2 regions of the Bradyrhizobium genosp. SA-4 str. CB756 genome follow, and region 2 is predicted to be linked to the other one. Evidence: predicted binding sites of a transcription regulator. Region 2 holds the regulator's gene; the other holds the start of a gene.
The links. Region 2 encodes HrcA, which represses chaperone genes, less so after heat shock. Its sites were predicted from a motif close to GTTAGCACTCNCNNNNNGNGAGTGCTAAC; they were not measured.
Positions count from the first base shown of each region.

Region 1: a site for HrcA is predicted at 7,018-7,046, ahead of BRAGE_RS0144220 (co-chaperone GroES). Genes of this name have one in related genera too.

Region 1 covers NZ_KI421499.1:9,158,911-9,173,695, reverse strand. Annotated here, with positions in the region: gene BRAGE_RS0144260 (ATP phosphoribosyltransferase regulatory subunit) at 1-122, shown strand, start outside; gene hisG (ATP phosphoribosyltransferase) at 126-1,103, shown strand; gene BRAGE_RS0144250 (glycosyltransferase family 2 protein) at 1,190-2,227, shown strand; gene BRAGE_RS0144245 (ChbG/HpnK family deacetylase) at 2,224-3,069, shown strand; gene BRAGE_RS0144240 (DUF2076 domain-containing protein) at 3,195-4,034, shown strand; gene BRAGE_RS0144235 (L,D-transpeptidase family protein) at 4,202-5,014, opposite strand; gene BRAGE_RS0144230 (protein phosphatase CheZ) at 5,331-6,116, shown strand; gene BRAGE_RS0144225 (hypothetical protein) at 6,302-6,823, opposite strand; gene BRAGE_RS0144220 (co-chaperone GroES) at 7,137-7,433, shown strand; gene groL (chaperonin GroEL) at 7,633-9,264, shown strand; gene BRAGE_RS0144210 (hypothetical protein) at 9,409-10,620, shown strand; gene BRAGE_RS0144205 (META domain-containing protein) at 10,724-11,122, opposite strand; gene BRAGE_RS0144200 (L-lactate permease) at 11,357-13,021, opposite strand; gene BRAGE_RS0144195 (ABC transporter ATP-binding protein/permease) at 13,340-14,785, shown strand, end outside.
Region 2 covers NZ_KI421499.1:8,056,159-8,070,943, reverse strand. Annotated here, with positions in the region: gene BRAGE_RS0139060 (methylated-DNA--[protein]-cysteine S-methyltransferase) at 1-350, shown strand, start outside; gene BRAGE_RS0139055 (2,3-bisphosphoglycerate-dependent phosphoglycerate mutase) at 487-1,110, opposite strand; gene dapB (4-hydroxy-tetrahydrodipicolinate reductase) at 1,136-1,954, opposite strand; gene BRAGE_RS0139045 (DUF1330 domain-containing protein) at 2,137-2,448, opposite strand; gene pyrF (orotidine-5'-phosphate decarboxylase) at 2,471-3,181, opposite strand; gene BRAGE_RS0139035 (NADPH-dependent FMN reductase) at 3,188-3,766, opposite strand; gene BRAGE_RS0139030 (class I SAM-dependent methyltransferase) at 3,824-4,423, opposite strand; gene dnaJ (molecular chaperone DnaJ) at 4,512-5,642, opposite strand; gene dnaK (molecular chaperone DnaK) at 5,887-7,788, opposite strand; gene BRAGE_RS0139015 (hypothetical protein) at 8,186-9,127, shown strand; gene pncA (bifunctional nicotinamidase/pyrazinamidase) at 9,402-10,124, shown strand; gene grpE (nucleotide exchange factor GrpE) at 10,184-10,783, opposite strand; gene hrcA (heat-inducible transcriptional repressor HrcA) at 10,880-11,968, opposite strand; gene rph (ribonuclease PH) at 12,138-12,851, shown strand; gene rdgB (RdgB/HAM1 family non-canonical purine NTP pyrophosphatase) at 12,862-13,497, shown strand; gene hemW (radical SAM family heme chaperone HemW) at 13,514-14,698, shown strand.

The sequences.
Region 1 (14,785 bases), 1.1 Mb from region 2:
TCGCCGGCGGCCGCTATGACGGGCTGATGACCCAGCTTGGATCGGCCGAGCCGATCCCCGCCGTCGGGTTCTCGGTCTGGATCGATGCGCTGAGCCGCATCGGCCGCAAGGTGGGAGCTTAAGTCATGAGCGCGCCGTTCGTTCTGGCCGTTCCCTCCAAGGGCCGCCTTCAGGAAAACACCGAAGCGTTCTTCGCCCGCGCCGGCCTCAAGCTGTCGAAGGCCGGCGGCGCACGCGATTATCGCGGCACCATCGCAGGCCTCGACAATGTCGAGGTCGCCTATCTCTCGGCCAGCGAGATCGCCGCGCAGCTCGCCCGCGGCTTTGCGCATCTCGGCGTCACCGGCGAGGACCTGGTGCGCGAGAACATCGCGGACGCCGACAAGCGCGTGTCGCTGATCGAGGGCCTCGGCTTCGGCTATGCCGACGTCGTCGTCGCGGTGCCGCAGGCCTGGATCGACGTCCGCACCATGGCCGACCTCGACGACGTCACCACCGGCTTCCGCGAGCAGCATCACATGCGGATGCGGGTCGCGACCAAGTTCATCAACCTGACCCGCACGTTCTTCTCGCAGCATGGCATCACCGATTACCGCATCGTCGAAAGCGCGGGCGCCACCGAAGGCGCGCCGGCGGCCGGCAGCGCCGAGCTGATCGTCGACATCACCACCACGGGAGCCACGCTCGCCGCCAACGGCCTGCGGGTGCTCGACGACGGCGTGATGCTGCGCAGCCAGGCCAATCTGGTGGCGTCGAAGGACGCCGACTGGTCGTCGCAGGCGCGCGAGACCGCGCGCGTCATCCTCGACCACATCGCCGCAAGGGCGCGGGCCAACAAATACCGCGAGGTCCGCACCCGCTTCCGCCAGTGCGACGCGGCGCTGCTCGGCGAAGCCCACACCCGGTTCGGCGTCGAGGCCCCGTTCGGCGGCCCGACCTCGTCAGGCATGTTGACGCTGCACTGCCCGCCGGGCCAGCTCTATGCGGTCGCCAGCTTCCTGCGCGAGCACGGCGCCGAGACCGTCTCGGTGGTCTCGCTCGACTATGTGTTCGACCGGGAGAACCCGCTGTTCGCCAAACTCGAGGCGTTCCTGCGGCGGTGAGCCTCAGGTTCGTTCAGCGTAGCGACAGCAAACGGCAGCTACCATATGCTGTTGAGAAGACTTGATCGCCTCTGGAACCCTAATCGATGACGCTGGGCTCTGACGTTTCCGGCCTGACAACCACCCCAAGCAGCGCCGCCGCGAAGGGGCTGTCGATTGTCGTCCCCGTCTACAACGAGGCGGCGGGCCTTGCCGCCCTGCACCAGCGCATCTGCGATCTCGCCAGGACGCTGCGGCAGCGCTATCGGCTGTCCTGCGAGGTCGTCTATGTCGACGACGGCAGCGCGGATGCGACGCTGTCGATCGCCCGTTCGCTGCCGGCCGACGCGATCGACGTCCAGGTGGTGTCGCTGTCGCGCAATTTCGGCAAGGAGGCGGCGCTGATGGCCGGCCTCGACCATGCCCGGCTCGGCGCCGTGATGTTCATGGACGGCGACGGCCAGCATCCGCCGGCCCTGATCGAGCAGCTGGTGCGACACTGGATCGAAGACGGCTATGACGTCGTCTATACCGCCAAGGCGCATCGCGACAACGAAACCTTCCTGCGGCGGCTCGCCGTGCACGGCTTCTACGCCCTGATCAACTGGGGCGCGCGCCAGAAGATTCCGGAGGACGCCGGCGACTTCCGCCTGCTCTCGCCGCGCGCGGTCACGGCGCTGCGGCAGCTGCCGGAGCGCAACCGCTTCTTCAAGGGCCTCGCCAGCTGGATCGGCTTCCGCCAGATCCGCGTCGATTACGAGCCGGCGCCCCGCGCCCATGGCGTCACGACCTTCAATGCCGCGCGCCTGCTCGGTCTTTCCATCGAGGGCCTGACCTCGTTCTCGGTGGCGCCGCTGCGCTTCGCCAGCCTGCTCGGCGTCATCCTCGCCGGCATCGCCTTCCTGTTCGGCCTGTCAATCCTCTGGGAGGTGTTCACCACAGGCAAGCAGGTGCCCGGCTATCCCTCGCTCGTGGTCGGCCTGATGACGATCGGGGGCGTGCAGCTGATCATGATCGGCATCGTCGGCGAATATATCGGCAAGATCCTCTCCGAGCTGAAGGCACGCCCGATCTACTTCGTCGCCGAGCACAGCGAGAAGCATTTCGAGGCCGATGACGCCGCCAAGAGGACCGCGGCCGAATGAGCGCGGCCGCGAGTCTGCGGCGGATCTGGCTCTGCGCCGACGATTACGGCATCAGCCCGGGTGTCAACCGCGCCATCCGCGACCTGATCGAACGCGGCCGCCTCAACGCGACCTCGGTGATGGTGGTCGGCCCCGCGATCGAACGCAGCGAGGTCGAAGCGCTCCAGGCCTCCGTGAAGGCGAGCCGGCGCTGCGCTATCGGATTGCACGTGACGTTGTCGGCGCCGTTCCGGCCGCTCACCATGCACTTCCGCCCCCTCGACGGCGACATGTTCTTGCCGTTTCCAAAGCTGCTGCGCGCCGGGCTTGCACGCCGGCTCGACCGCGAATTCTTTCGCAACGAGGTGAAGGCGCAGCTGGCGGCCTTCGTGGAAGCGTTCGGCCGCGCGCCCGACTTTGTCGACGGCCACCAGCATGTGCAGCTCTTTCCGCAGGTGCGCGACGGCTTTGTCGATGCCGTCAGCGAGGGCGCGCCGAAAGCCTGGGTTCGCCAGGGCGGCCGCAACCTGCCGCTGGCCCAGCGCCTCGCCTCCCCAAAGGCCATGGTGCTCGATATCCTCAGCGCGCAATTCCGCCGCCGCGCGGGTGGCGCTCGCCTCAGCTTCAATCCGGGCTTTGCCGGCGCCTATGAGTTCACGCGCGCGGCCGATTTCGGCGCGTTGATGCGGCAATTCCTCCAAGGCCTCCCCGACGGCGGCCTCGTGATGTGCCATCCCGGTTTCGTCGATGATGTCCTCACCGGCCTCGATCCGATGACCGACGTCCGCGAGCGCGAGCACGCGTATCTTGCCAGCGATGCCTTCGCGCGCCTGCTGGCGGACAGCGGCGTCACGCTGGGGTGAACCCGGCGGAAAACAAGCCGCGGGTCAGCTTGTCGCATACTGAAATTTAATCCGGCCGGCACTGTTGGGGCCATAATGGAACCCTACATCTTGCTCGCGCTTGGTTTGCGCGAGGGAGATTGATCATGACGCCGCAGGAACGCCAGCTCGTTGACGAGCTTTTCGACCGGCTTTCGAAACTGGAAAATGCACCGCGCGATCCCGACGCGATCACCGCGATCTCCGACGGCCTGCGCAAGGCACCCGGCGCGATCTACGCCCTGGTGCAGACCACGTTGTTACAGGACGAAGCACTGAAGCGCGCCCATAACCGCATCCAGGAGCTGGAAGCGGCCCATGCGCCCGAGCAGCAGCAGTCCGGCGGCTTCCTGGACACCATGCGCGACACGCTGTTCGGCGGCAGCCAGTCGCACGGTTCCGTTCCGAACGTGCCGCCGCGTGAGCAGCGGCCGGTCTGGAACACCGGCCAAGCGATGCAGCAGACCCAGCCGGGCTACGGCCAGCCGCCGTATGGTCAGGCTTACGGACAAGGTCCGGGTCAGGGCCAAGCTCCGGGCTATGGCGCCCCGCCGGTCGGCGGTGGCGGCGGCTCGTTCCTCGGCACGGCGGCGGCAGCCGCGGCCGGCGTCGTCGGCGGCTCGCTGCTGCTCTCCAGCATCCGCGGCATGATGGGCGGCGGGCACCAGCAGGCCTTTGGCGACACCAACGCATTGGGCGATCGCAGCCCGTGGGGCGGTAGCAGCGACCAGTCCGGCGGCTCGCTCGCGCGCGATGCCGGCCTCAACGACGTCGGCTCGAACCGGGATTCTCGCCAGGATTCTCAGCAAGGCTTCTTCGACCAGGCCTCGAATGATCGCGACAACAACGACCAGAATTACGACGACGATCACGACGACGGCAACATGGACATGGCCGACGACAGCGATTTCGGCGGCGGCGACGATGGCGGCAGCGATTACGCGTGAGGCCGGTCTTCTCCCTCTCCCCGTTCTTACGGGGAGAGGGTTGGGGCGAGGGGCTCTCTCCGCAAAATGAGTGAGAGTTGGACTCGCGGAGACTCCCCCTCACCCGCATTGCATCTCCGATGCAATGCAGCCTCTCCCCGCAAGCGGGGAGAGGCGAAGCAAGAACATCACATCACCACGACCCTGGTGCCGACATTGACGCGGCCGTAGAGGTCGATCACGTCCTCGTTGCGCATGCGGATGCAGCCGGAGGAGACGTTGGTGCCGATGGTCCAGGGCTCGTTGGAGCCGTGGATGCGGTAGAGCGTCGAGCCGAGATACATCGCGCGGGCGCCGAGCGGGTTTTCCGGCCCGCCTTCCATGTGCCGGGGCAAATCGGGACGGCGTGCGATCATTTCCGCCGGCGGCGTCCAGTCCGGCCATTCGCGTTTTGCCGTGATCGACTTGACCCCCGACCAGGTGAAGCCGGGACGGCCGACGCCGATGCCGTAACGCATCGCCTTGCCGTTGCCTTCGACGAGGTAGAGGAACTTGTTCGGCGTATCGACCACGATCGTGCCGGCAGTTTCCTTGCCGCTATAGTCAACGATCTGTTTCTCGAATCTCGGATCGAACGGACGCTGCCGCGGATCGATCGCTTCCTGCTGGAGCGCGCCCTGCTGGTATCCGCCCTGCATCTGCGGCTCGCCCATCGGCGGCAGGCGGCGCTGGTCGTAATAGCCGGGCTGCTGCTGATAGACCGGCGCTTGCGGCGCGTAGGCCGGACCGCGGCCGGGACCGTCGCCGAACAGGAACTCGATGAAGCCGCCGCCCATGTTCGAATTGGAGGCTACGCGCACCGGCGCGGGGGGCACCTGCGGGGCGTAGAGCACCGCGGGCGGATCGTTCGGCACCGTGTTGTCGAAGGCGCTCGCGCTGTTCGCGCCGGCCAGGACGGAGCAAGCGCTGCCGAGCAGCGCGACAGACATTTTCTTGAACATCGACGTACTCTGTACTGTTTCGTCTAGATCATTTGCGTCTTGGAGAGCTGATGGCTGATCGCGCCCCTCGACGTGGTCAATAAAGAGCAAAAGCCGTTTTGTTTGGTAAACGGAAAGGCCGTTTCGATTCACCACGTCGTGCACGAGGCTGCAATTTGGCGATCAGCGTTTATTTTCGATGAATGCCGCGCGCGCATGGTTAATCGCGTCTTTGCGCGCCGCCGCGCGCGTCTGCAAACACAGTTCCGGCTGTGAACTTCGTGTTAAATCGCTTCTGCCTACAAAGACGCGTGAGTGAGGTGGGGGGAGTATCCTGATGGCTGTTCACCGCAAACGTTTTCGCGTCGAAGATATCGTCGGTGGCGAGATGCCGATTCTTGACGTAACCGAAGAGGCAGGCCCGATGCATAGCGAGATCATGGCGGAGTTGCGTGCGATCCGCGCACAGATGGCCAAGGGCGTTGTGGCTGCCCCGCTGTCCGGCAGCGCGGCCATGGCGGCGATCGACGCGTCCACGGCCCACGAGCTTTCCGAAGCCCGCACCATGCTCGAGACCTACCGCGCGCAGATCGAGCAGTGCGAGAAGCTGAAGGTCGAGCTCGACCTGATCCACGACGCCATCGACCGCACCAAGCGCGAGATCGCGACGCTGCACGGCAAGAGCTTCGACGGCGGCGAGATGGCCAAGGTCAATGGCGAGCTCGGCGCGGTCGTCGGCGGCACCGAGCAGGCGACCCAGCAGATCCTCGAAGCCGCGGAATCGATCGACCAGGCCGCCAGCGCGATGTCCAAGGTGGACTCGGCCGACCAGCAGAAGCGCCTCGCCGACGACATCCAGGAACGCGTCATCTCGATCTTCGAAGCCTGCAACTTCCAGGACCTGACCGGCCAGCGCATCAGCAAGGTCATGACCACGATGAAGTTCATCGAGCAGCACATCAATGCGATGATGGAGATCTGGGGCGGCGTCGACGCGATCAAGGCCCATGTGCCGGCGCCGGTCGACCAGCGCAGCGACGACGAGAAGCTCCTCAACGGCCCGAAGCTCGCCGGCGACGTCGGCCACGCCTCGCAGGACGACATCGACGCGCTGTTCGACTGAGCGCACCAGATACGGATAAAGCAAAACGCCGGCCCTGGGGCCGGCGTTTTTGTTTTTTGGGGATTTATCTCACGCTGTCATTCCGGGGCGGTCCGCAGGACCGAACCCGGAATCTCGAGATTCTCAGGTGCGCAAGCGCGCACCATAGTTCACGCTTCGCGTGCCCCTGAACGACAGAGGAATGATCACGCCCGCGGCGCGCAGCGGACGTAGACCATGTTGCCGTAGCGGGTGGCGGCGTCCTTGTCGATGAAGCGGGTGATCAGGACGCGGCCGTCGAAGGAGACGATCTCACGGTCCTGCTCGCCGGGGGTCGGGCCGGCCGGTCCGATATAGTTCTTGCCGCTGGGCGAGCCCTTCAGCCGCAGCTCCTGCGGGGTCGCCTGGTCGGCGAGATGCATGATCACGCCGCCGGAGGAGCCGGCGGTGATCACGTAGGGATTCTTGCACTGGGCCCTCGCCGCGGCCTCGGTGCGGGCGCGGTCGGCCGGGTTCTGGAACGAGGCGAGACCCCAGCGGCCGACGATCTCGTCGGCACGGATGCTCGCCGGCATTTCAGGACCGGTGCCGGGCTCGGCCTCGGGTGCCGGCTGGGAGGACGAGAAGGACGGTAGGCTCATGCCGCCGCCGCAGGCGCCAAGCAGCAACGCCAGGCCAGAGGCAGCGGCCAGATTGGCGACCGTGCGCGCGCGAGCTGAATTGATCATGGCATTCCCCCGAACAAGACCATGGCCGCACCCCTCCCGCAGCCAAGCGCAAAACTGCCGCCGGAGCAATGACGTCGTTTAATACGCCGGCGCCCCGACCAAGTTTCCAATGCCACCATCCTATATCCGCCTCACCAATCGCTTAACCACCTTTGCTTGACAGGATCGCGGCCAAGCCATATTCCCGGGCCACTCTTAGCACTCGGAAAGCCCGATTGCTAAGCGCTCCGTTCGATCCTCGGGAAGAGGAGGAACGGCAGCGCCGCCCCACCGACTTCACTACTTCCGAAGCGAGCCTCCAAAGGGAAACGTCATGGCTAAATCCAAATTTCGTCCGCTGCATGACCGTGTCGTGGTCAAACGTATCGACGCCGAGGAAAAGACCAAGGGCGGCATCATCATCCCGGACACCGCCAAGGAAAAGCCGTCCCAGGGCGAGGTGGTCGCCGTCGGCCCCGGCGGCCGCGACGAGACCGGCAAGCTGATTCCGATCGACCTCAAGGCGGGTGACCGCGTGCTGTTCGGCAAGTGGTCGGGCACCGAGGTCAAGATCGACAACGAAGAGCTCCTGATCATGAAGGAGTCGGACATCATGGGCGTGCTGGCCTAAGGCCATCCGCCTGAACGGCCGCTGAATACTCCATCGTCATGCCCGGGCAGAAGCGCGAAGCGCGTCTTCGCGCTAGACGACCCGGGCATCCATCATTCTTCGTACGAGGATGGATTGCCGGGTCAAGCCCGGCAATGACGAAGAGAGCGCCGCACCGCACGAAACAAGACACATCACGCAACACGAGGGATTGCAGACCATGGCTGCCAAGGACGTCAAGTTTTCCGGAGACGCGCGCGACCGCATGCTGCGCGGCGTCGATATTCTCGCCAACGCCGTCAAGGTGACGCTCGGCCCGAAGGGCCGCAACGTCGTCATCGAGAAGAGCTTCGGCGCGCCGCGCATCACCAAGGACGGCGTCACCGTCGCCAAGGAGATCGAGCTCGAGGACAAGTTCGAGAACATGGGCGCCCAGATGGTGCGTGAGGTCGCCTCCAAGACCAACGACCTCGCCGGCGACGGCACCACCACCGCGACCGTGCTGGCCCAGGCGATCGTGCGCGAAGGCGCCAAGGCGGTTGCCGCCGGCATGAACCCGATGGACCTCAAGCGCGGCATCGACAGCGCCGTCCAGGCCGTGGTCAAGGACATCGAGAAGCGCGCCAAGCCCGTCGCCGCCTCCTCCGAGGTCGCCCAGGTCGGCACCATCTCGGCCAATGGCGATGCCGCCATCGGCAAGATGATCGCCCAGGCGATGCAGAAGGTCGGCAACGAGGGTGTCATCACCGTCGAGGAGAACAAATCGCTCGACACCGAGGTGGACATCGTCGAGGGCATGAAGTTCGACCGCGGCTATCTCAGCCCCTACTTCGTCACCAATGCCGAGAAGATGACCGCCGAGCTCGAGGACGCCTACATCCTCCTGCACGAGAAGAAGCTGTCGGGCCTGCAGGCCATGCTGCCGGTGCTGGAAGCCGTGGTGCAGTCGGGCAAGCCGCTGGTGATCATCGCCGAGGACGTCGAGGGCGAGGCGCTGGCGACCCTGGTCGTCAACCGTCTCCGTGGCGGCCTCAAGGTCGCTGCCGTCAAGGCGCCGGGCTTCGGTGACCGCCGCAAGGCCATGCTGGAGGACATCGCCATCCTCACCGGCGGCCAGCTGATCTCGGAAGAGCTCGGCATCAAGCTCGAGAACGTCACGGTGAAGATGCTCGGCCGCGCCAAGAAGGTCGTGATCGACAAGGAGAACACCACGATCGTCAACGGCGCCGGCAAGAAGCCCGACATCGAGGCCCGCGTCGGCCAGATCAAGGCCCAGATCGAGGAGACAACCTCGGACTACGACCGTGAGAAGCTCCAGGAACGCCTTGCCAAGCTCGCCGGCGGCGTCGCGGTGATCCGCGTCGGTGGCGCCACCGAGATCGAGGTCAAGGAGAAGAAGGACCGCGTCGAGGACGCGCTCAACGCCACCCGCGCCGCGGTGCAGGAAGGCATCGTCCCCGGCGGCGGCGTCGCGCTGCTCCGCGCCAAGAAGGCGGTGGGCCGTCTCACCAACGCCAATGCGGACGTCCAGGCCGGCATCAACATCGTGCTGAAGGCGCTGGAAGCTCCGATCCGCCAGATCTCCGAGAACGCGGGCGTGGAAGGCTCGATCGTGGTCGGCAAGATCCTGGAGAACAAGTCCGAGACCTTCGGCTTCGACGCCCAGAACGAGGACTATGTCGACATGGTCGAGAAGGGCATCATCGATCCCGCCAAGGTGGTCCGCACCGCGCTGCAGGACGCCTCCTCCGTCGCCGGCCTGCTGGTGACCACCGAGGCCATGGTCGCCGAAATGCCGAAGAAGGAAGCTCCGCCCGCGATGCCCGCCGGCGGCGGCATGGGCGGCTTCTAAGCCCATCCTTCATTACAGCGTTACGAAGGCCGCCTCCGGGCGGCCTTCTTTTTTGCCGATCCTCTCCCTGACGCTTTGCAATTCAACCGACGGCCAAAACCAACTACGGTGGCGGCCGATTCTGTTCCTTCGAGGATTTCGGCGATGCGCGCGCTTCTGGTTTGCCCGACGATGATCTTGGCGGCTCTGCTCGCCGCCTCGCCCGAGGTCGCATCCGCCCAGATGAAACTGTCGCCGAAGGCCGCCGCGCCGGGCGGAACCGAGACGCGCTATTTCACCTCGATCGACGGGCTGATGGACGGCAATGCCGACGTGGTGCTGAAGGAAACGCGCCAGGGCAAGACGGTCACCGCGGCCGTGCTGGACGTCTGCTATCCCGTCGCGAAGAATTCCGACCGCAAGGACCGCTTCGTCGTCAATCTCCAGGTCGCCGGCCAGAACCTGACGGGCACGACGCAGAGCCTCGGCGAGAAATCGCCGGTCAGCGTCAAGCTGCTGCGCAAGCCGACCGGCGACACGTTCGAATTCCGCGGCCAGATTTCGATTGGCCAGGCCGTGACCGAGGTGACCTCGCCGGACAATTCCGATCTCAGCGAGAAGGAGTTTCTGGACAACCAGACCTCCGACGACGGCATCACGCCGCAGCCGAAGGACTTCACCGACGTCTCGCCGGAGGCGATCGCGGTCAAGGTCAAGCTGGATGCGGCGACCGAGTTCCTGAAGAGCCTGAAGGGCCAGGACATCGAGGTGACGCTGGCAAGCCTCTCGGTCGGCTGCGACGCGCTGCGCGCCGGCGAGCAGACCATCAACATGTCGGTCGATCCGGAGCGCGCGGCCGCGCTGCTGTCAAAGTTCAAGGCAATGCCCGGCGTCACCGCGGCCGGCTGGACCGCGGGGATGACCGAGATGGACCGCACCATCCGCATTCCCGCCGCCGACTGGCGCGATGGCGACAAGGTCAACCGCGACAAGCTCGCTTCGGCCCTCGCCGGCGTGCTGAGCAGGACGCTCGCGGCCAAGCCGGTGTCGCACAATTTCAACCCGGCCACCGGCAAGCTCAAGCTGGTCTTCAAGCGGCCGAACCAGGATTTCCCGGCGCTCGAGCTCACCGACACGATCGAGGTCGCAGGCCTGATCTCGCCCGACAAGCCGGGCGCCACCGACAAGCTGATGCTGTGGATCGGCAGCCCCTCGACCACCACCGCCGACGAGAGCAGCGGCGCCAAGCTCAATCTGTCGGATGACGCTTCCGCCGACGAGGAAGGCGATCAGCCCGACGACAACGGCTCGATCGAGGCGCTCGCCAAGGAGCTGAAGGGCCAGCGGTGGGACGCGGACAAGTCGGTGTGGAAGTGACGAAGTCATTCCGGGGCGCGCAAAGCGCGAACCCGGAATCTGGAGATTGTAGCGCGAGATTCCGGGTTCGACGCTGACGCGTCGCCCCGGAATGACCTGACGGTCAATTCCCGTTGGCGCGAAAGCGCAGCGGCTTCGGGCCGATCAGGGTCAGCACGTCGCCCTGGCGCTTCCAGGTTTCGACGCTGCCGAGCGCCGCGACGAGGTCGTCGTCGGCCTGGGCCTTGGCCGGCGGACAGGAGCGATCCTGGATCTGGCCGGGCACGAAGATCACGGTGTTGCCGGCGACCGAGAACTGGCCCTTGCCGCCCTTGCACCAGAGCTCCAGCACGACCTCGCCATTGTCGCCGATCTCGATGTTGGGAATCCGCTTCGAGCCGGCTTGCGGCAGCGCCTCCAGCGTCAGCTCGGTGCCGAACGGAAACCCCTCCTCGGCGCGCGCGAGGCTAGACATCGCGAGCATTGCAACCGCCGCACACACCAGCTGCTTGAACGAAACCATGACACCTCTCGACCGACCTGATTTGCGGCACCTTCTATAAGACGGCGGCGCCATTGAGAAGGTTCGCCCACACTAAAGCGCGATGAGATAGGGAAGAATCGTCATCTCGCTTTGGATTGTTGCTTGAGCATGATCTTTCGGAAAACCGCTGCGCACTTTTCCGGATCACGCTTCAGATGCAAAAATCCCCGCGGGGGGCGAACCCCGCGGGGATTTGCAGCGAAGCCGATGTCGCTACTTCAGGACCATTGCCGTGAACGGCCAGACATAGGCCTGCAGCGTCACCAGCACACCGACGAGGCAGGCCAGCACGATCGAGTGCCAGAACACGAAGCGCAGGATCGTGCCTTCGTGGCCGTACCAGTTGGTGGCGGTGGAGGCGACGACGATCGACTGCGCGTCGATCATCTTGCCCATGACGCCGCCGGACGAGTTCGCCGCCGCCATCAGCACCGGCGACAGGCCGAGCTGCTCGGAGGTGATCCTCTGGAGATTGCCGAACAGCACGTTGGAGGCGGTGTCCGATCCCGTCAGCGCCACGCCGAGCCAGCCGAGCAGCGTGCCGAAGAAGGGATAGAGCACGCCGGTCGCGGCGAAGGCGAGACCGAGCGTGGCGTCGACGCCGGACAGACGCGTCAGCGTGCCGATTGCGAGCATCGCCGAGATCGTGATCAGCGAGATCGCGCAGAGCCGGATGGTGCGACCGTACTCGGTCAGGAGCCGGCCGGGGCCGACGCCCATCAGGAAGCCGGAGATGATTGCCGCGATCAGCATGCCGGTGCCGGTGAAGGAGAGATAGGTGAAGCCGAACACGGCGGCCTCCGGCGTCGGCTTGGCCGCCACCGGCGGCACCTTGTTGATCATCTGGTGCAACTCGGGAACGGGATAGTTCCAGACGAAGATCGAGTTCGCCCAGGTCTTGAAGGCGCCGTTGCCCCAGATCAGCATTACGACGCAGACGATGATCCACGGCAGCAGTGCGCTGAAGAGCTCGCTCTGCGTCAGCGGCGTCTTGTCGAGCGGTCTCGCCGCCGCCATGGTGGCGGCCGATTCATCGTGGCCGCGCAGGGCCGGCGACAGCCAGAGCTGCCGCGGCTGCCACACGCGCAGGAACAGGATCAGCGCGCCCATCGAGATCAGCGATGCGCCGATGTCGACGATCCAGGGATTGATGAAGTTCGAGATCACGAATTGCGGGATCGCGAACGACACGCCGGTGACCAGGATCGCCGGCCAGACGTCCTTCATGCCTTTCCAGCCCGCGAACGCCCACACCACCCAGAACGGCACGATCAGCGAGAAGAACGGCAGTTGGCGGCCGACCATCGCGCCGAGGATGTAGGGATCGAGTCCGGTCACCGAGGCAAGGCCCTGGATCGGCGTGCCGAGCGCGCCGTAAGCCACCGGCGCGGTGTTGGCGATCAGCGACAGGCCGGATGCGGCGAGCGGCGAGAAGCCGAGGCCGATCAGGACGGCGCCGGTGATCGCGACCGGGGTGCCGAAGCCCGAAGCGCCCTCGAAGAAGGCACCGAACGAGAATGCGATCAGCAGCAATTGCAGCCGCCGGTCCTCGGTGACGCCGCCGACCGCGCGCTTGAGCAGCTCGAAGCGCCCGGTGGAGACCGTCACCTGGTAGAGGAAGATGACGTTGAGGACGATCCAGCCGATTGGGAAGAAGCCGGTCACGATGCCAAGGATCGAGGCCCGGATCGACATGTTCGCCGGCATGGTGAAGACGAAGATCGTGATCAGGTTGGTCACGATCACGGCGATGACGGCCGCGATATGCGCCTGGACGCGGCCGCTCGCGATCAGGACCAGCAGCGTGACGACGGGCACCGCCGCGGCGATCGTCGACAGCACCGGGCTGTGCAGCGGATCATAGATTTGATTCCACATGGTCTTCCTCCCCCACGCATGTGTTGCGGCAGGCGGCCTTGCGTGGACGGCCAAACCCGCTTGACGCTGGAAAGATAACCCCTGAGCAGGACGCGAATTCCTCGCGAAGTGCGGCGGTTCCCGTCCGCTCACAAGCTCGCGAAATCCTGGAGGCCCCCACCCCGCGCCGTTAAAGCCCATGCTAAGGTTGCGAGCCGCGACAAGCCAACGCAAATTGCAGAACTTGCGACTTTAGTCTAAGCGCAGCCAAATTCCGCATGGCCGCAGCCATTTGACTCCCGGCACTTGTGCACACCCCCCTCGAGGAGATCCTGCTCTGTGAAGAACATCAGCGCCACGCTCGCGGTCGTCTGGCGAATCGCCGGTCCGTATTTCCGATCGGAAGACAAATGGGCCGGCCGCGGCCTGCTCGGCGTCGTCATCGCGATGGAGCTGACGCTGGTGGCGATCAACGTGCTGCTCAATCAATGGCAGAACCGGTTCTACAGCGCACTCCAGGCCTACGATCTCAACGAGTTCGTCATGGAGGTCTGGATCTTCATCGGCCTTGCTTTCACCTACGTCGCAGTGGCCGTCTACAAGCTTTACCTGAACCAATGGCTCCAGATCCGCTGGCGGCGATGGCTGACGCAACACTATCTCGGCGAATGGCTCGAAGGCGCCACGCATTACCGCATGCAGCTCAAGGGCGACCCGGCCGACAACCCGGACCAGCGTATCACCGAGGACGTCAAGAACTTCGTTGAGCAAACGCTCGTCCTTGGCCTCGGTCTGCTGTCCTCGATCGTGACGCTGGCCTCGTTCGTCGTCATCCTCTGGGGTCTGTCCAACAAGGCCCCCCTGCACATCTACGGCACAGATATCGTCATCCCGGGTTTTCTGGTCTGGTGCGCGATGGTCTACGCGATCCTCGGGACGGGACTGACGCACTGGATCGGCGCTCCGCTCATCAACCTCAATTTCGAGCAGCAGCGCTATGAGGCCGACTTCCGCTTCAACCTGATCCGCGTGCGCGAAAATTCCGAGCAGATCGCGCTGTTGAAGGGTGAGAGCGCCGAGCGAGGCCATCTGCTGCACCGCTTCGGCTCCGTCATCGCCAACTGGTACGCGATCATGAGCCGGACCAAGCGCCTCACCGCCTTCACGGCGAGCTATGGTCAGGCAGCAACAATCTTTCCCTACGTCGTGGTCGCTCCGGCCTACTTCGCGAAACGCATCCAGCTCGGCGACATGATGCAGACCGGCTCGGCCTTCGGCAGCGTGCAGGATGCGCTGTCCTTCTTCGTCACGGCCTACCGCTCGCTCGCCGAATGGCGCGCCATCGTCGCCCGTCTCGACGGCTTCGAGATGTCGGTCAGCTCCGCCGCTACCATCGCCGCGCGCGAGCCGACCATCGGCGTTGCGCGGTCGAACGGCAAGGCGATCACCCTTGCGCAGTTGCTGGTGGAGCTGCCGAACGGCGAGCCGCTGGTCAGCGCCGATGCCTTCACGGTCGAGCCGGCGGAGCGGGTGCTGGTGAGTGGGCCATCCGGCGCCGGCAAGTCGACATTGTTCCGGGCGATCGCCGGCATCTGGCCATTCGGCACCGGGAGCATCGCCATTCCCGAAAAAGCCAGGCTGATGATGCTGCCGCAGCGGCCGTATTTTCCGATCGGCCCGCTCGGCGACGCTGTCATTTACCCCGCCGAGCACGGCACGGTTGCGCCCGAGAAGATCGCGGAGGCGCTCAACGCGGTCGGCATGCCGCGGCTGGCGAAACGGCTG
Region 2 (14,785 bases):
ACGAAGGCACCGCGCCGCTCGCCCAGCGCATCTTCGACCCCAAGATGTGGGGGCCGGACCAGCCGCTGCGCGTGGTCCTGATCGGCACCGATTTCGAGGTGCGGGTGTGGGAGACGCTGCTCAAGATCCCGATGGGGCGCGCGGTGTCGTATTCGGACATCGCCTGCAACATCAACAGCCCGAAGGCCTCGCGTGCCGTTGGTGCGGCCGTCGGCAAGAACCCGGTGTCCTTCGTCGTGCCCTGCCACCGCGCCCTCGGCAAGAGCGGCAAGCTCACCGGCTACCACTGGGGCGTCACCCGCAAGCAGGCGATGCTGGGCTGGGAAGCCGGGCGGCTCGGAGTGCAGTAGATCGTCGTTCCGGCGAAGATGCCGTAGGGTGGGCAAAGGCGCAACGCGCCGTGCTCACCATCTTTCTCAGATCGCTGACGCTGCGTGGGCACGCTGCGCTTTGCCCACCCTGCGGCAGCGGGCTTGCGGCAAAAGCCTAGCCTGCCAGATCCAGCTTCGAGGCCACGGTCGAATCGGCATTGAGCCGGTAGATGATCGGCACGCCTGTCGCGAGCTCGCGCTTCAAAATGCCTTCGGGCGAGAGCTTTTCCAGCACCATGATCAGCGCGCGCAGCGAGTTGCCGTGGGCGGCGACCAGCGTGCGCTTGCCGTTGAGCACGCCGGGCAGAATTTCCTGCACATAATAAGGCAATGCGCGCGCGAGCGTATCCTTCAGGCTTTCGCCGCCGGGCGGCGGCACGTCGTAGGAGCGGCGCCAGATCAGCACCTGATCTTCGCCCCACTTCTTGCGCGCGTCGTCCTTGTTGAGGCCGGAGAGATCGCCATAGTCGCGCTCGTTCAGCGCGAGGTCCTTCGAGGTCGGCAGACCTTCTTGCCCGAGCTCGCCGAGGATGAGGTCGAGCGTATGCTGCGCGCGCGTCAGCACCGAGGTGAAGGCGACGTCGAACACGAGACCCTGCGCCTTCAGCTTGCGGCCGGCTTCGGTGGCTTCCTTCACGCCGAGCTCGGTGAGGTCAGGGTCCTTCCAGCCGGTGAACAGGTTTTTCAGATTCCATTCGCTCTGGCCATGCCGTACCAGCACGAGAAGACGTTCGCTCATTGACTGTTTCCGTTGCTTGCTTTGTTCAGATGTCGGCGAGACCGAGCACGTCGGCCATGGAGTAGTGCCCCGGCTTCTTGCCATGCGCCCACAGCGCCGCTTTGAGGGCGCCGTGCGCGAACAACATGCGGTCTTCGGCCAGATGCGACAGCGTGAGCCGCTCGAACGGGCCGAGGAAGGTCACGCTGTGCTCGCCGGCGACGGTGCCGCCGCGCAAGGAGGCGAAGCCGATCGCACCCGGCTTGCGCGCGCCGGTGATGCCGTCGCGACCACGTTCCGAATGCGCCGCGTCGAGCGGGATGCCGCGACCGGCCGCTGCCGCCTCGCCCAGCATCAGCGCAGTCCCGGAGGGCGCATCGACTTTCATGCGGTGATGGGATTCGACGATCTCGATGTCAAAGCTCTCATCGAGCGCCTTGGCGACGCGCTTGACCACCGCTGCGAGCAGATTGACGCCGAGGCTCATATTGCCGGATTGCACCACGACGGCGCGGTTGGTGACGCTTTTGATCACCGCGTTGTCGGAACCCGACAGCCCGGTGGTGCCGATGACATGGACGAGGCCGCGCTCGGCGGCGATCGCGACATTGGCAATGGTGGCCGCCGGCACGGTGAAATCGAGGATGCCGTCGGCCTCCTTCGACATCGCCCAGAGATCGGCGGAAAGCTTGATGCCGTTGGCGGGGAGCCCTGCGAGCACGCCGGCATCCTTGCCGAGCAGCTCCGAGCCCGGCGCCTCCAGGGCGCCCGCCAGCACCGCGCCTTTGCTCTCGGCAATCACCCGCGTCAGCGTCCGGCCCATCCGGCCGCCAGCTCCAGCAACAATCAAGCGCATGTCGGACATGGTGTGATCCTCTCTCGGGCCGTTGTAGCGGGGGGATGCAGTTCCGGCAACCGAGGCGGATCGGGATCACAGTCCGTCATTCCGGGGCGATGCGCAGCATCGAACCCGGAATCTCGAGATTCTCAGGTGCGCAATTGCGCACCGGAGTTCGCCCTTCGGGCGCCCCGGAATGGCAGCATGCCTCAGCCGTCCTGCGGCTGCGGGCCGTCATAGCCCTCGATGATGATGAGGTCGGCGATCGAGTGCGGCTGGCGCACCTTGATGTTGGCCTGGTATTCCGGCGAGTTGTAGCAGGCGATCGCGGTCTCGTAGTCGGGGAATTCGATCACGACGTTGCGGGTGCGGCTGGCGCCTTCGACGGTGGTGAACTTGCCGGCGCGGACGGCGAAGCGGCCGCCCCATTTCTTGAAGATCGGACCGTTGGCGACGGCATAGGGCTTGTAGCCCTCGTCATTGCTCACGTCGACGCGTCCGATCCAGTAGCCCTTTGCCATTGTTCTTCTCCTTGCTTGTTCGTTAGCCAAGCGCTTGCGCGATCTCGGTCTGGATAGCTTCAGCAACCGCCTTGGGATCGGCGGCTTCCACCACCGGCCGCCCGACGACGAGATAATCCGCGCCCGCGACAATCGCGCGACCGGGCGTCATGATGCGCTTCTGGTCACCTGTTGCCGAGCCCGCCGGGCGGATGCCGGGCGTGACGAGATGCATCTGGTGACCGACGATCTTGCGAAGGCTGCCGACTTCCTCGGGCGAGGACACGAGGCCGTCGACGCCGAGCACCTGCGCCTGCTGCGCGCGCGCCTCGACCAGCTCGGAGACACCGAGCCGGTAGCCGGCCGCGTGCAGATCGTCCTCATTGTAGGAGGTCAGCACCGTGACGGCGAGGATCTTCAGCTTCGAAGAGCCGCGGCCTTCGACAGCGCCCTTCATGGTCTGCGGGTAGGCGTGCACGGTGAGAAAGGTCGCACCCAGCTTCGTGATGCTCTCGACGCCCTGCGTCACGGTGTTGCCGATGTCGTGCAGCTTGAGATCGAGAAAGACCTTCTTGCCCTTGTCGGCAAGCTTGGCGACGAGCGGCAGGCCGCCGGCATAAGCGAGGCGGTAGCCGATCTTGTAGAAGCTGACGCTGTCGCCGAGCCGAGCGATCATCGCCTCCGCGGCATCGACGCTGGGCAGATCGAGCGCGACGATCAGGCGGTCTTTCGGGACGATCTCGGCTGGCGTCATGTCACCTCACATCATGCGTTGGGAAATGTCGATCAACTGCGCGACCAGCTGCTTCAACGCGGCGATATCGCCCTCGTTCTTCAGCCTGTCCATATCGTCATAGGCCTGGTCGGCAAAGGCGAGCGTGAGTTGGCTGGCAATCACGTTGGCGTGGCAGGAGGTCAGGATCAGCCTGAGCGCCTGGAGCGCGCGCGCGGCACCTAACCGGCTCTGCGATGCGCCGGCAAGCGCGAAGGGACGGTTGCGGAACACGTCGCCGCGCGCCTCTTGCAGCTCCTGCACGCGGCTGACCCAGTCGATCGCGTTCTTCAGCAGCGGCGGCACCGAGGCGTTGTATTCGGGCGTGACGAGCAAGACGCCATGATGCGCGCCGATCATGCGCTTGAGATTGATGGCGTGCTTAGGAATGCCTGACTTGGCCTGGAGATCGCCGTCGTAGATCGGCAGCGGGAAATCGGCGAGCGAGATGCGGGTGACGTCGACGCCGGCCTGGGCGAATTCATAAGCGGCTACCGCCGCCAGCTTCGCATTGTGCGAGCCGGTGCGCAGCGAGCCGGGAATGACCAGGATTTTGGGTGCGGGCATCCGATCCAATGCGTGCGGCGAAACGAGCCCGCCGCGCAAAGGGAAATGCCGGCGGAATTAGTCTTTGCGATACACCCAGACGCGGGCCGGCGGAAGGTTCATCCAGATCCGTTCCGAGGCCTCTGTGGACACGCCGGGCAGCGATTTCGGGATCGGCGGGACCACTGCATAGGTGAATTGGACGAAGGGCGCGCCGGGCGCCAGCGCCGTGAAGGCATCGCGGATCAGCCGCAGCCGCGTCAGCATCGGTTTTGTCACCAGCGGCAGGCCCGAGACGACGGCGCTCGCCGGCGCGCTCAGCACGTTCCAGAGCGTGTCGCGCAGGCGGTAGGCATCGCCCTGCACCACCTTGGCTTGCGGGTAACGGTCGCGCAGCAGCGCGCAGAAGCCGGGATTGTATTCGACGAGGACGAGACGCTTCTGGTCGACGCCGCGCTCGACCAGAGCCGAGGTGATGGCGCCGGTGCCGGGCCCGAGCTCGACCACCGGGGCATCCGAATCGATATCGACGTAATGCGCCATGGTCCGGGCCAGGAGCTTGCCCGACGGCATCACCGCGCCCATATGCAGCGGTTTTTCGATCCACGACCTGAGAAAACGCACCTCGTCGTCGAGACGAGGCTTCTTCAACGCACGCGCGGACGATGGCAAGGGCATGTCTGGACCGGACGGGACCGCGTGACCGCGGCGTGTCAGAAAATGGTCATAAACAGGTATAGGCCGAAGGCGGCACGGTCAAGACGAGTCAGTTCGCCCGATTACTGAAGAGATCCTTGACCTTGGCGAAGAAGCCGACCGACTCCGGCTGGGTATTGCCGGAGGACAGTTTCTCGAATTCGGCCAGCAATTCCTGCTGCTTCTTGGTGAGATTCTGCGGGGTCTCGACCGCGACCTGGACGTACATGTCGCCGGTCTGGCGCGAGCGCAGCACCGGCATGCCCTTTGATGCGATGCGGAATCGGCGGCCCGACTGGGTTCCGGCCGGCACCTTCACCTTGGTTTTCCCGCCCTCGATGGTCGGCACCTCGAATTCGCCGCCCAAGGCGGCCGTCACCATCGAGATCGGGACCCGGCAGTGCAGGTCGGCGCCATCGCGCTGGAACAGCTGGTGCAGCGCCAGCGACAGGAAGATGTAGAGGTCGCCGGGCGGACCGCCGCGGACGCCGGCTTCGCCTTCGCCGGCGAGCCTGATCCTGGTGCCGTCCTCGACGCCCTGGGGAATGTTGACCGAGAGCGTACGCTCGCGGGTGACCCGGCCCTGGCCCGCGCAGGACGGGCAGGCGTCCTCGATCATCTGGCCGCGGCCCTGGCAACCGTGACAGGTCCGCTCCAGCGTGAAGAAGCCCTGCGACTGCCGCACACGGCCGGCGCCGCCGCAGGTCGAACAGGTCTTCGGCTTGGTGCCGGCCTTGGCGCCGATGCCCGAGCAGGCCTCGCAGGTCACCGAGACCGGAATCTCGATCTGCGCGGTCTTGCCGCCGAAGGCTTCCTCGAGCGTGATCTCCATGTTGTAGCGCAGGTCCGCCCCGCGCTCGCGGCCGCCGCGGCCGCGCTGCCCGGCCATGCCGAACAGGTCTTCGAAGATGTCGGAGAAGGAGGAGGCGAAGCCCGCGCCGAAACCGGCGCCGCCGCCAAAGCCGCCGCCCTGCTCGAAAGCTGCATGGCCGAAGCGGTCGTAGGCGGCCCGCTTGTCCTTGTCCTTGAGGACCTCGTAGGCCTCGTTGATTTCCTTGAACTTGACCTCGCTGCTGTCGTCACCGGGATTGCGATCCGGGTGGAATTTCATCGCAAGCTTGCGAAAGGACGATTTCAAGACGGAATCGTCAGCGGTGCGTTCGACTTCGAGGGTTTCGTAATAGCAGCGCTTGGTGGACATGGCAGGCTCGGTCTATCCAATCGCGAGTCAAGTCGGAGCGAAACAACGTCGCCACGCGACGATATAGGCAGCCTTCTGATTTGCGGCAGAGGGCTGCATGGCAGCGTTGAGCATAGATGCTGGGATTTGATTGATCGTAACGGGCATCCCGCCCGCCCGTCCCGACACGACGGCCTCCCCCTTGAGGGGGGAGGCCAGTTTAGCGTGTGGGGTCCAAGCCGTCCGCATCACACCCTCTCGGGGTTCAGGCGGACTTCTTGTTGTTCTTGTCGTCGTCGACCTCGGTGAACTCCGCGTCGACGACGTCGTCCTTGGCCGCATCCTTCTTGGCGTCGGCCTCGGCCTGCTGCTTGTACATGGCCTCGCCGAGCTTCATCGAAGCCTGGGCCAGCGTCTGGGTCTTGGCCTTGATCGCCTCGGCATCGTCGCCCTTCAGCGCTTCCTTGAGGTCGCTGACGGCATCCTCGATGGCGCGGCGCTCGCTCTCGGCGACCTTCGAACCGTGTTCGGCCAGAGCCTTCTCGGTCGAATGCACGAGACCATCCGCCTCGTTCTTGGCAGTGACGGCCTCGCGGCGCTTCTTGTCCGCCTCGGCATTGGCCTCGGCGTCCTTGACCATCTTCTCGATGTCGGCTTCCGACAGACCACCGGAGGCCTGGATGCGGATCTGCTGCTCCTTGCCCGTGGCCTTGTCCTTGGCCGAAACGTTGACGATGCCGTTGGCGTCGATGTCGAAGGTCACCTCGATCTGCGGCATGCCGCGCGGCGCCGGCGGAATGCCCATCAAATCGAACTGGCCGAGCATCTTGTTGTCGGCCGCCATCTCACGCTCGCCCTGGAAGACGCGGATGGTGACCGCGTTCTGATTGTCCTCGGCGGTCGAGAACACCTGGCTCTTCTTGGTCGGGATCGTGGTGTTGCGGTCGATGATGCGGGTGAACACGCCGCCCAGCGTCTCGATGCCCAGCGACAGCGGGGTCACGTCGAGCAGCAGCACGTCCTTGACGTCGCCCTGGAGCACGCCGGCCTGGATCGCGGCACCGATCGCCACGACTTCGTCCGGGTTGACGCCCTTGTGCGGCTCCTTGCCGAACAGCTGCTTCACGACTTCCTGGACCTTCGGCATGCGCGACATGCCGCCGACCAGCACGACTTCGCCGATCTCACCGGCGGTGACGCCGGCGTCCTTCAGCGCCTTGCGGCAGGGCTCGACGGTCTTCTGGATGAGGTCGTCGACCAGCGCCTCGAACTTGGCGCGGGTGAGCTTCATCGTCAGATGCTTCGGGCCGGTCTGGTCCGCGGTGATGAAGGGCAGGTTGATCTCGGTCTGCGTCGTCGACGACAGCTCGATCTTGGCCTTTTCAGCGGCTTCCTTCAGGCGCTGCAACGCGAGCTTGTCGTTGCGCAGGTTGATGCCCTGCTCCTTCTGGAACTCGTCGGCCAGATAACCCACGAGGCGCATGTCGAAATCTTCGCCGCCGAGGAAGGTGTCGCCGTTGGTCGACTTCACCTCGAACACGCCGTCGCCGATTTCGAGAATGGAGATATCAAACGTGCCGCCGCCGAGGTCGTACACGGCGATGGTGCCGGCCTTGGTCTTGTCGAGGCCATAGGCGAGCGCGGCCGCGGTCGGCTCGTTGATGATGCGCAGCACTTCAAGGCCCGCGATCTTGCCGGCGTCCTTGGTCGCCTGGCGCTGGGCGTCGTTGAAGTAGGCAGGAACGGTGATGACGGCCTGGTCGACCTTCTGGCCGAGATGGGCTTCCGCGGTCTCCTTCATCTTCTGCAGGATGAAAGCCGAGACCTGTGAGGGCGAGTAGGTCTGGCCGTCGGCCTCGACCCAGGCGTCGCCGTTGGAAGCCTTCACGATCTTGTACGGAACGAGCTTCTTGTCCTTCTCGACCATCGGGTCGTCGTAGCGGCGGCCGATCAGGCGCTTCACTGCGAAGAACGTACGCTCGGGATTGGTAACGGCCTGGCGCTTGGCAGGCTGGCCGACGAGGCGCTCACCGTCGTCCGTGACGGCGACGATCGAAGGCGTCGTGCGCATGCCTTCGGAATTCTCGATGACTTTGGCGTTCTTGCCATCCATTACGGCGACGCACGAGTTCGTGGTGCCGAGGTCGATCCCAATGACCTTTCCCATGGTCCTGATATCCTTCTTTTTGCGGCAGGTTGGCTGGGCCCAGAAGGCACCCGAACCGAAACCCCCTAAGATCAAACATCCGCGATATTGCGATGATTGAGGCTCATATAGGAGGGGGGGAGGGGGCCGCAAGGACCGAACGCAAGTTTCGGCCGTGAAAACATTGGGTTTTGGAAGAACATATCCGGGCTCAACCGCCCTTGCGGGTGAGGAAATATTAACAGGTCCGGCGGTCCGCCAGCCCCCGCCACCGTGATCCGCCCCGCCCTGTTACCGGCAGGCCAAACCCGCTACAAGGCGGACCGGCCGGACAGCCTCGCCACCGGGCTGCTTCGCGCGACAAAGGGCCCGATCGCCGACCATCGAACGGCCTCAATGTGAACCAATCAGAGTGCCCATGAAGCTGATCCGCCCCCTCGCTGCGCTCGCCCTCCTCGTTGCCTCGGCGCTGCCGGCCCTTGCTGCCGACGCCATTTACCCGCCCGGACTTCGTCTCGGCATGGTGCCGTTGGTCGGGCTGAACACGGCCAAAACCTTTCCGGGCTTCGAGAGCGAGGACGGCAGCGTCAAGGTGCTGATCACCGAGCTGCCGCCGGCGGCCTATGGCGAGGTCGTCAGCGCCTTCAATTCCAATCCGGCTGGCACTGGCGGCGTCAAGCAGGACAAGATCGAGACCCCCGCGGGTCTTGCCTATTTCACCACCGAAAGCGGCAAGGCGGGCGACACCCCGGTGAAGCGCTATTCGATGATCGTGCCGGGCGCCGGCTTCTCCGGCTATGTCGCGGTCCAGATTCCGGAGAACGCGACCAAGATCTACACCGACGAGGCGGTGCGGCAGATGTTTGCCAGCGCCACCACCCGCAAGCAGGTCTCGGCCGAAGAGCAGATCGCGCTGATGCCGTTCAAGATCACTGATCTGGCCGACTTCAAGGACATCCGCACGCTGGCGCCGGGCTCCAGCATCATCCTCGCCGACGGCAACGAGAGCACCGGCTATGAGCAGAAGCCGTTCATGATCCTCGGCCTGATCGGCGCCACCCCGCAAGCCGCCGACGACCGCGCCCGCTTCGCCCAGGAGGCGGCGCTCCAGATCCCCGGCGTGCGCGAGTCGCGCGTCACCATGTCGGAGCCGATCCGCATCAACGGCCAGCAGGGCTTTGAGACCCGGATCGACGGCGTCAGCGGCAAGGACAAGGTCCCGGTGACCGTGGTGCAGTGGATCCGCTTCTCGACCGGCGGCGCCTCGCTGCGCATCATCGCCAGCGCCCCGCGCGACCAGTGGCAGGCCGCCTTCACCCGCTTCCGCGCGGTGCGCGACGGGATTCAGCCAAAGGGGTAGCAACACATTCGGTGTCGTCCCCGCGAAGGCGGGGACCCATACCGCGTGATCTGGCGATCGTGATCGGTCGCAGTACCAAGCGTCTTCGCCAAACATCTCCCTGTGGTTATGGATCCCGGATCGGCGCGCGCCTGAGGGCGCGCTTGTCCGGGACGAGCGATGTTGGGGCCGGCAAGCCCAACCCCTCACCAAAGCCGGCTGCATTTTCGGGCTTCAGTTCGCTCGCGCGCGGAACTAGGCTTTGCCTCCATTGGCTCACAAGGGGAGGCGAACGATGCTGGATCGGCGACAAATCCTGGCGGCGCTTGGAACGACGGCGCTTGCTGCCCTCACTCCGACCGCACTCCTCGCAGCGGCATCGATCAAGCCGGACGACACCTCGGCGCTGCTCGTGATCGACGTGCAAAACTGCTTCCTGCCCGGCGGCAGCCTCGCGGTGAAGGAGGGCGAGCAGGTGGTGCCCGTCATCAACAAGATCGCGAAAGGTTTTGCGAATGTGGTGATGACGCAGGACTGGCACACGCCCGGCCACATCTCGTTCGCCTCGGTGCATTCCGGCAAGAAGCCGTTCGAGACCGTCGATTTGCCCTACGGCAAGCAGGTGCTGTGGCCCGACCATTGCGTGCAGGGTACCGACGGCGCGTCGCTGTCGAAGGACCTCGCGATCCCGCACGCCGAGCTCATCATCCGCAAGGGCTTTCACAAGGACGTCGACAGCTATTCGGCGTTCCTCGAAGCCGACGGCAAGACCTCCACGGGCCTCGCCGGTTATCTCAAGGGCCGCAAGATCAAGCGCGTCTTCGTTGCGGGATTGGCGACGGATTTCTGCGTCGCCTGGACCGCGCTCGACGCGCGCAAGGCTGGCTTCGAGGTCTATGTCGTGGAAGACGCCTGCCGCGGCATCGACACGCAGGGCTCGCTCGCCAAGGCCTGGGCCGATATGGCCAAGGCCGGGGTGAAGCGGATCCAGTCGGCGGATATCGCGGTGAGTGCGTAGGCTCTCACACAGTCGTTCCGGGGCGGCTCGCAGAGCCGAACCCGGAATGACGCCCGAACTCAGTTCACTTCGTTGCTGTTGGCCGCCGCCTTCGCGCCGCCCTTGGCGACACCGACCAGGGCCGGGCGCAGCACGCGCTCGCCGATGGTGTAGCCGGCCTGCACGACCTGCACCACGGTGCCCGACGGCACCGACGCATCGGGTACTTCGAACATCGCCTGCTGGAAGTTCGGATCGAACTTCTGGCCCTGCGGGTCGAACTTCTTCACGCCGTGCTTTTCCAGCGCGTTGAGCAGCGAGCGCTCGGTGAGCTCGACGCCCTCGATCAGGGAGATCAGGCCGGGATCGGCCGCGGCCCGCGCCTCGGCCGGAACGGCATCGAGCGCGCGCTGGAGATTGTCGGCGATGTCGAGCACGTCGCGGGCAAAGCCGGTGATGCCGTAGAGGCGGGCGTCGGCGACCTCCTTGGTGGTGCGCTTGCGCAAGTTCTCCATCTCGGCCAGCGTCCGCAGCATGCGGTCGCGCGCCTCGGCGGCTTCCTTCTGCAAGGTTTCGACCGAACCCGGCTCGGGATCGTCGGGCATGATGTAGGGTTTTGACACCACGGGCTCGCCGGTCGGTGCGGTCGTGTCTTCGGGTTGCCGGTCTCGATCGGTCATCGGCTCAAATCTCGAACTCGTTTCCAGGGATTGTTGGCCCGGATATCGTGCCTAAGCGGGCGAAAATCAAGCGCCCGTGATCGGCGCAAATGCCGGTCAGCCCCCCAGGAGCCGGCTGACGATGCGGGCGGCGTAGTCCACGGTCGGGATCACGCGGGCATAATTCAGCCGCGTCGGCCCGATCACGCCCAAAACGCCGACGATATGACCGGCGGCATCCCGATACGGCGAGATGATCGTCGAGGAGCCGGACAAGGAAAACAGCTTGTTCTCCGAACCGATGAAAATGCGCACGCCCTCGGCGGTCTCAGCGCGGCCCAAGAGGTCGATCACGCCGCGCTTGGTCTCGAGATCGTCGAACAACAGGCGAACCCGCTCCAGATCCTCCAGCGCGTGCAGATCCTCGAGCAGATTAGCGTGGCCGCGGACGATGAGCTGGCGATCCTCGTTCTCGCCGCCGGACCAGCTCGCGATCCCGGCGGAAATCACCTTCTGCGTCAGCTGATCGAGCTCGGCGCGGGCTTCGCCCAGCGCGGTTTCGAGCTCGAGCCGCGCTTCGGCGAGCGTGCGGCCGCGAATGCGCGCATTGAGGAAATTGCCGGCCTCGGTGATCGCCGAGGAGGGAACTCCGGGCGGTAGCGTCAGCACGCGGTTTTCGACCTGGCCGTCTTCGCCGACCAGGATCACCAGCGCCTTCTCGGGTTCCAGGCGGACGAACTCGATATGCTTCAGCCGCGCATTGGATTTCGGCGTCAGCACCACCGCGGCCGCGCGGGTCAGGCCCGACAGCCGCGTCAACGCCTGGTCCAGCGCGGCCTCGACCGACTGCGCCTGGCCGACGCTGGCAAGCTGGCTCTGGATCGACTGCCGCTCGGCCTCGTTGAGGTCGCCGACCTGCATCAGGGCGTCGACGAAGAAGCGCAGGCCGAGTTCCGTCGGCAGCCGGCCGGCGGAGGTGTGCGGAGCATAGATCAGGCCGAGCTGTTCCAGATCGGCCATGACGTTGCGGACCGAGGCCGGCGACAGCGGCAGGGCGATCAGCCGCGAAATATTGCGCGAGCCGACCGGCTCGCCGGTCGCGAGATAGCTTTCGACAATTTGACGAAAGATGTCGCGGGAACGCTCGTTGAGCTGGGCGAGGCCTGCGCGCGGCGCGATCAGATGGATCGGATCGTGTTGGGCCACAGACGGTAACTCCTCTCAGATGCTCATAATTTGTCCATCCCCGATGCGTCTGACAAGCGTGGTGTTTGCGGGCCTGGAATCAGGGGACGAAAAGGCCTTGCCGCCCACCCTCACCCCACCTACAAGCACCGCGAACAGCCCTTTTCAGTGAGTTTTTGGAGGATTTTCCATGCGGCCAAGCCGCCGTGCGCCCGACGAATTGCGCCCCGTGACGCTGGAGCGTGGCGTGGTCAAATATGCGGAAGGCTCCTGCCTCGTGAAATTCGGCGACACCCATGTGCTGGTCACGGCCACTCTGGAAGACCGGCTGCCGCCATGGCTGAAGGGCCAGGGCCGCGGCTGGGTCACCGCCGAATACGGCATGCTGCCGCGCGCGACCTCGGAACGCACCCGCCGCGAAGCCTCCGCCGGGAAACAAAGCGGCCGCACGGTCGAGATCCAGCGCCTGATCGGCCGCTCGCTTCGCACCATCGTCGATCTCGAAGCGCTCGGCGAGCGCCAGATCACGGTCGATTGCGACGTGCTCCAGGCCGACGGCGGCACCCGCACGGCCTCGATCACCGGCGCCTGGGTCGCGCTCGCCGATTGCATCAACTGGATGAAGGCGCGCAACATGATCAAGACCAACGTCATGCGCGACAACGTCGCCGCGATCTCCTGCGGCATCTACAACGGCACGCCCGTGCTCGACCTCGACTATGCCGAGGATTCCGAAGCCGAGACCGACGCCAATTTCGTCATGACCGGCGATGGCCGGATCATCGAGGTGCAGGGCACCGCGGAACGCGAACCGTTCACGCAGGACGAGTTCCTGAAGCTGATCGCCCTGGCGCAGAAAGGCATCGCGCGCCTGGTGGACTTGCAGAAACTGGCCGTGGCGTAGTCAATAAGCCATGCACCGCCGAATCACCGGAAAGCTCGTCATCGCGACCCATAATCCCGGCAAGCTCGCCGAGATGAAGGAATTGCTCGCGCCTTACGGCATCGAGGCGGTGTCGGCCGGTGAGCTCGGCTTGGGCGAGCCGGAGGAAACCGGCAACGACTTCCGCAGCAATGCCGCGATCAAGGCGATCGCGGCGGCAAAGGCGACCAACCTTCCCTCTTTCGCCGATGATTCCGGCATCGTGGTCGACACGCTCGACGGCGCGCCCGGCATCTACAGCGCGCGTTGGGCCGGACCGAGCAAGGACTTTGCCGCGGCGATGGCCCAGATCGAGCGCCTGCTCCAGGAACGTGGCGCAACCACGCCAGCGAAGCGCACCGCGCATTTCGTTTCTGCGCTCTGCGTCGCGTGGCCTGACGATCATCTCGAAGAGGTCGAGGCGCGCGTCGACGGCACGCTGGTCTGGCCGCCGCGCGGGAATGCCGGTTTTGGTTACGATCCGATGTTCCTGCCTGACGGATACGACCGCACCTTTGGCGAGATGACCAGCATCGAGAAGCACGGCCTGCCGCCGCTCGGCCTCGGCCTGTCGCACCGCGCCCGCGCCTTCGTGAAACTGGCGGAGATCTGCCTTGAGCCGCGATAGAGCGTTTTCGAGCGAAGTGGTTACCGGTTCGCGCCAGGAAAACGCGTCAAAACAAGAATCTGAAGCCTTTGGCGTCTACGTGCACTGGCCGTTCTGCCTGTCGAAGTGCCCGTATTGCGACTTCAACAGCCATGTCCGCCATGCCGCGATCGACGAGGCACGCTTTGCCTCCGCCTTCGCGCGGGAGATCGCAACGACAGCGCAGCGCGCGCCCGGCCGCAAGGTCACCTCGATCTTCCTCGGCGGCGGCACGCCGTCATTGATGCAGCCCGCAACCGTCGGCGCCGTGCTCGACGCCATCGGCAAGCACTGGACCGTCGCGAGCGACGTCGAGGTCACGCTGGAAGCGAACCCGACCAGCGTCGAAGCCACGCGCTTTGCCGGCTATCGCGCCGCCGGCGTCAACCGCGTCTCGCTCGGCGTGCAGGCGCTCGACGATGCCTCGCTGAAGGCGCTCGGCCGCCTGCACAGCGCACGCGAGGCGCTCGATGCCGTCGCCATCGCGCGCCGCTCGTTCGACCGCTATTCGTTCGACCTGATCTACGCCCGCCCCGACCAGACGCCGGCGATGTGGGCCGATGAGCTGCGGCACGCCATCGATGAAGCCGCCGAGCATCTGTCGCTCTATCAGCTCACCATCGAGGAAGGCACGCCGTTCTTCGGCCTGCACCAGGCCGGCAAGTTGAAGACGCCGGACGAGGCGGTCGCCCGCGCGCTCTACGACGTGACGCAGGAGACCTGCGACAAGCTGGGGCTGCCCGCCTACGAGATCTCCAATCACGCGCGCCGCGGCGCCGAGTGCCGGCACAATCTGGTGTACTGGCGCGGCGAGGAATATGCCGGCATCGGCCCGGGCGCACATGGCCGCCTCGATATCGACGGCGTGCGCCATGCCACCGCCACCGAGAAGCGTCCCGAAGCCTGGCTGCTCCGGGTCGAGACCAACGGCCACGGCGTCGTCACCGACGATCTCCTCAACAGCGAAGAACGCGCCGACGAATTTTTGCTGATGGGATTGCGCCTCGCCGAGGGCATTGACCCCGCGCGGTACAAGGCGCTCTCCGGCCGTCCGCTCGATGCCGGCCGCATCGCGCTGCTGCGCGAGGAGGGCGCGATCATGGTCGATGCAACGGGCCGCCTGCGCGTGACGAGCAGCGGATTCCCGGTGCTGGATGCGGTGGTCGCGGATCTCGCGGCGTAACGAGCTCTCGTAGGGTGGGCAAAGGCGCACTCGCGCTGTGCCCACCATCTCTCACTACATCACGTGAAATTCGTGGGCACGCTTCGC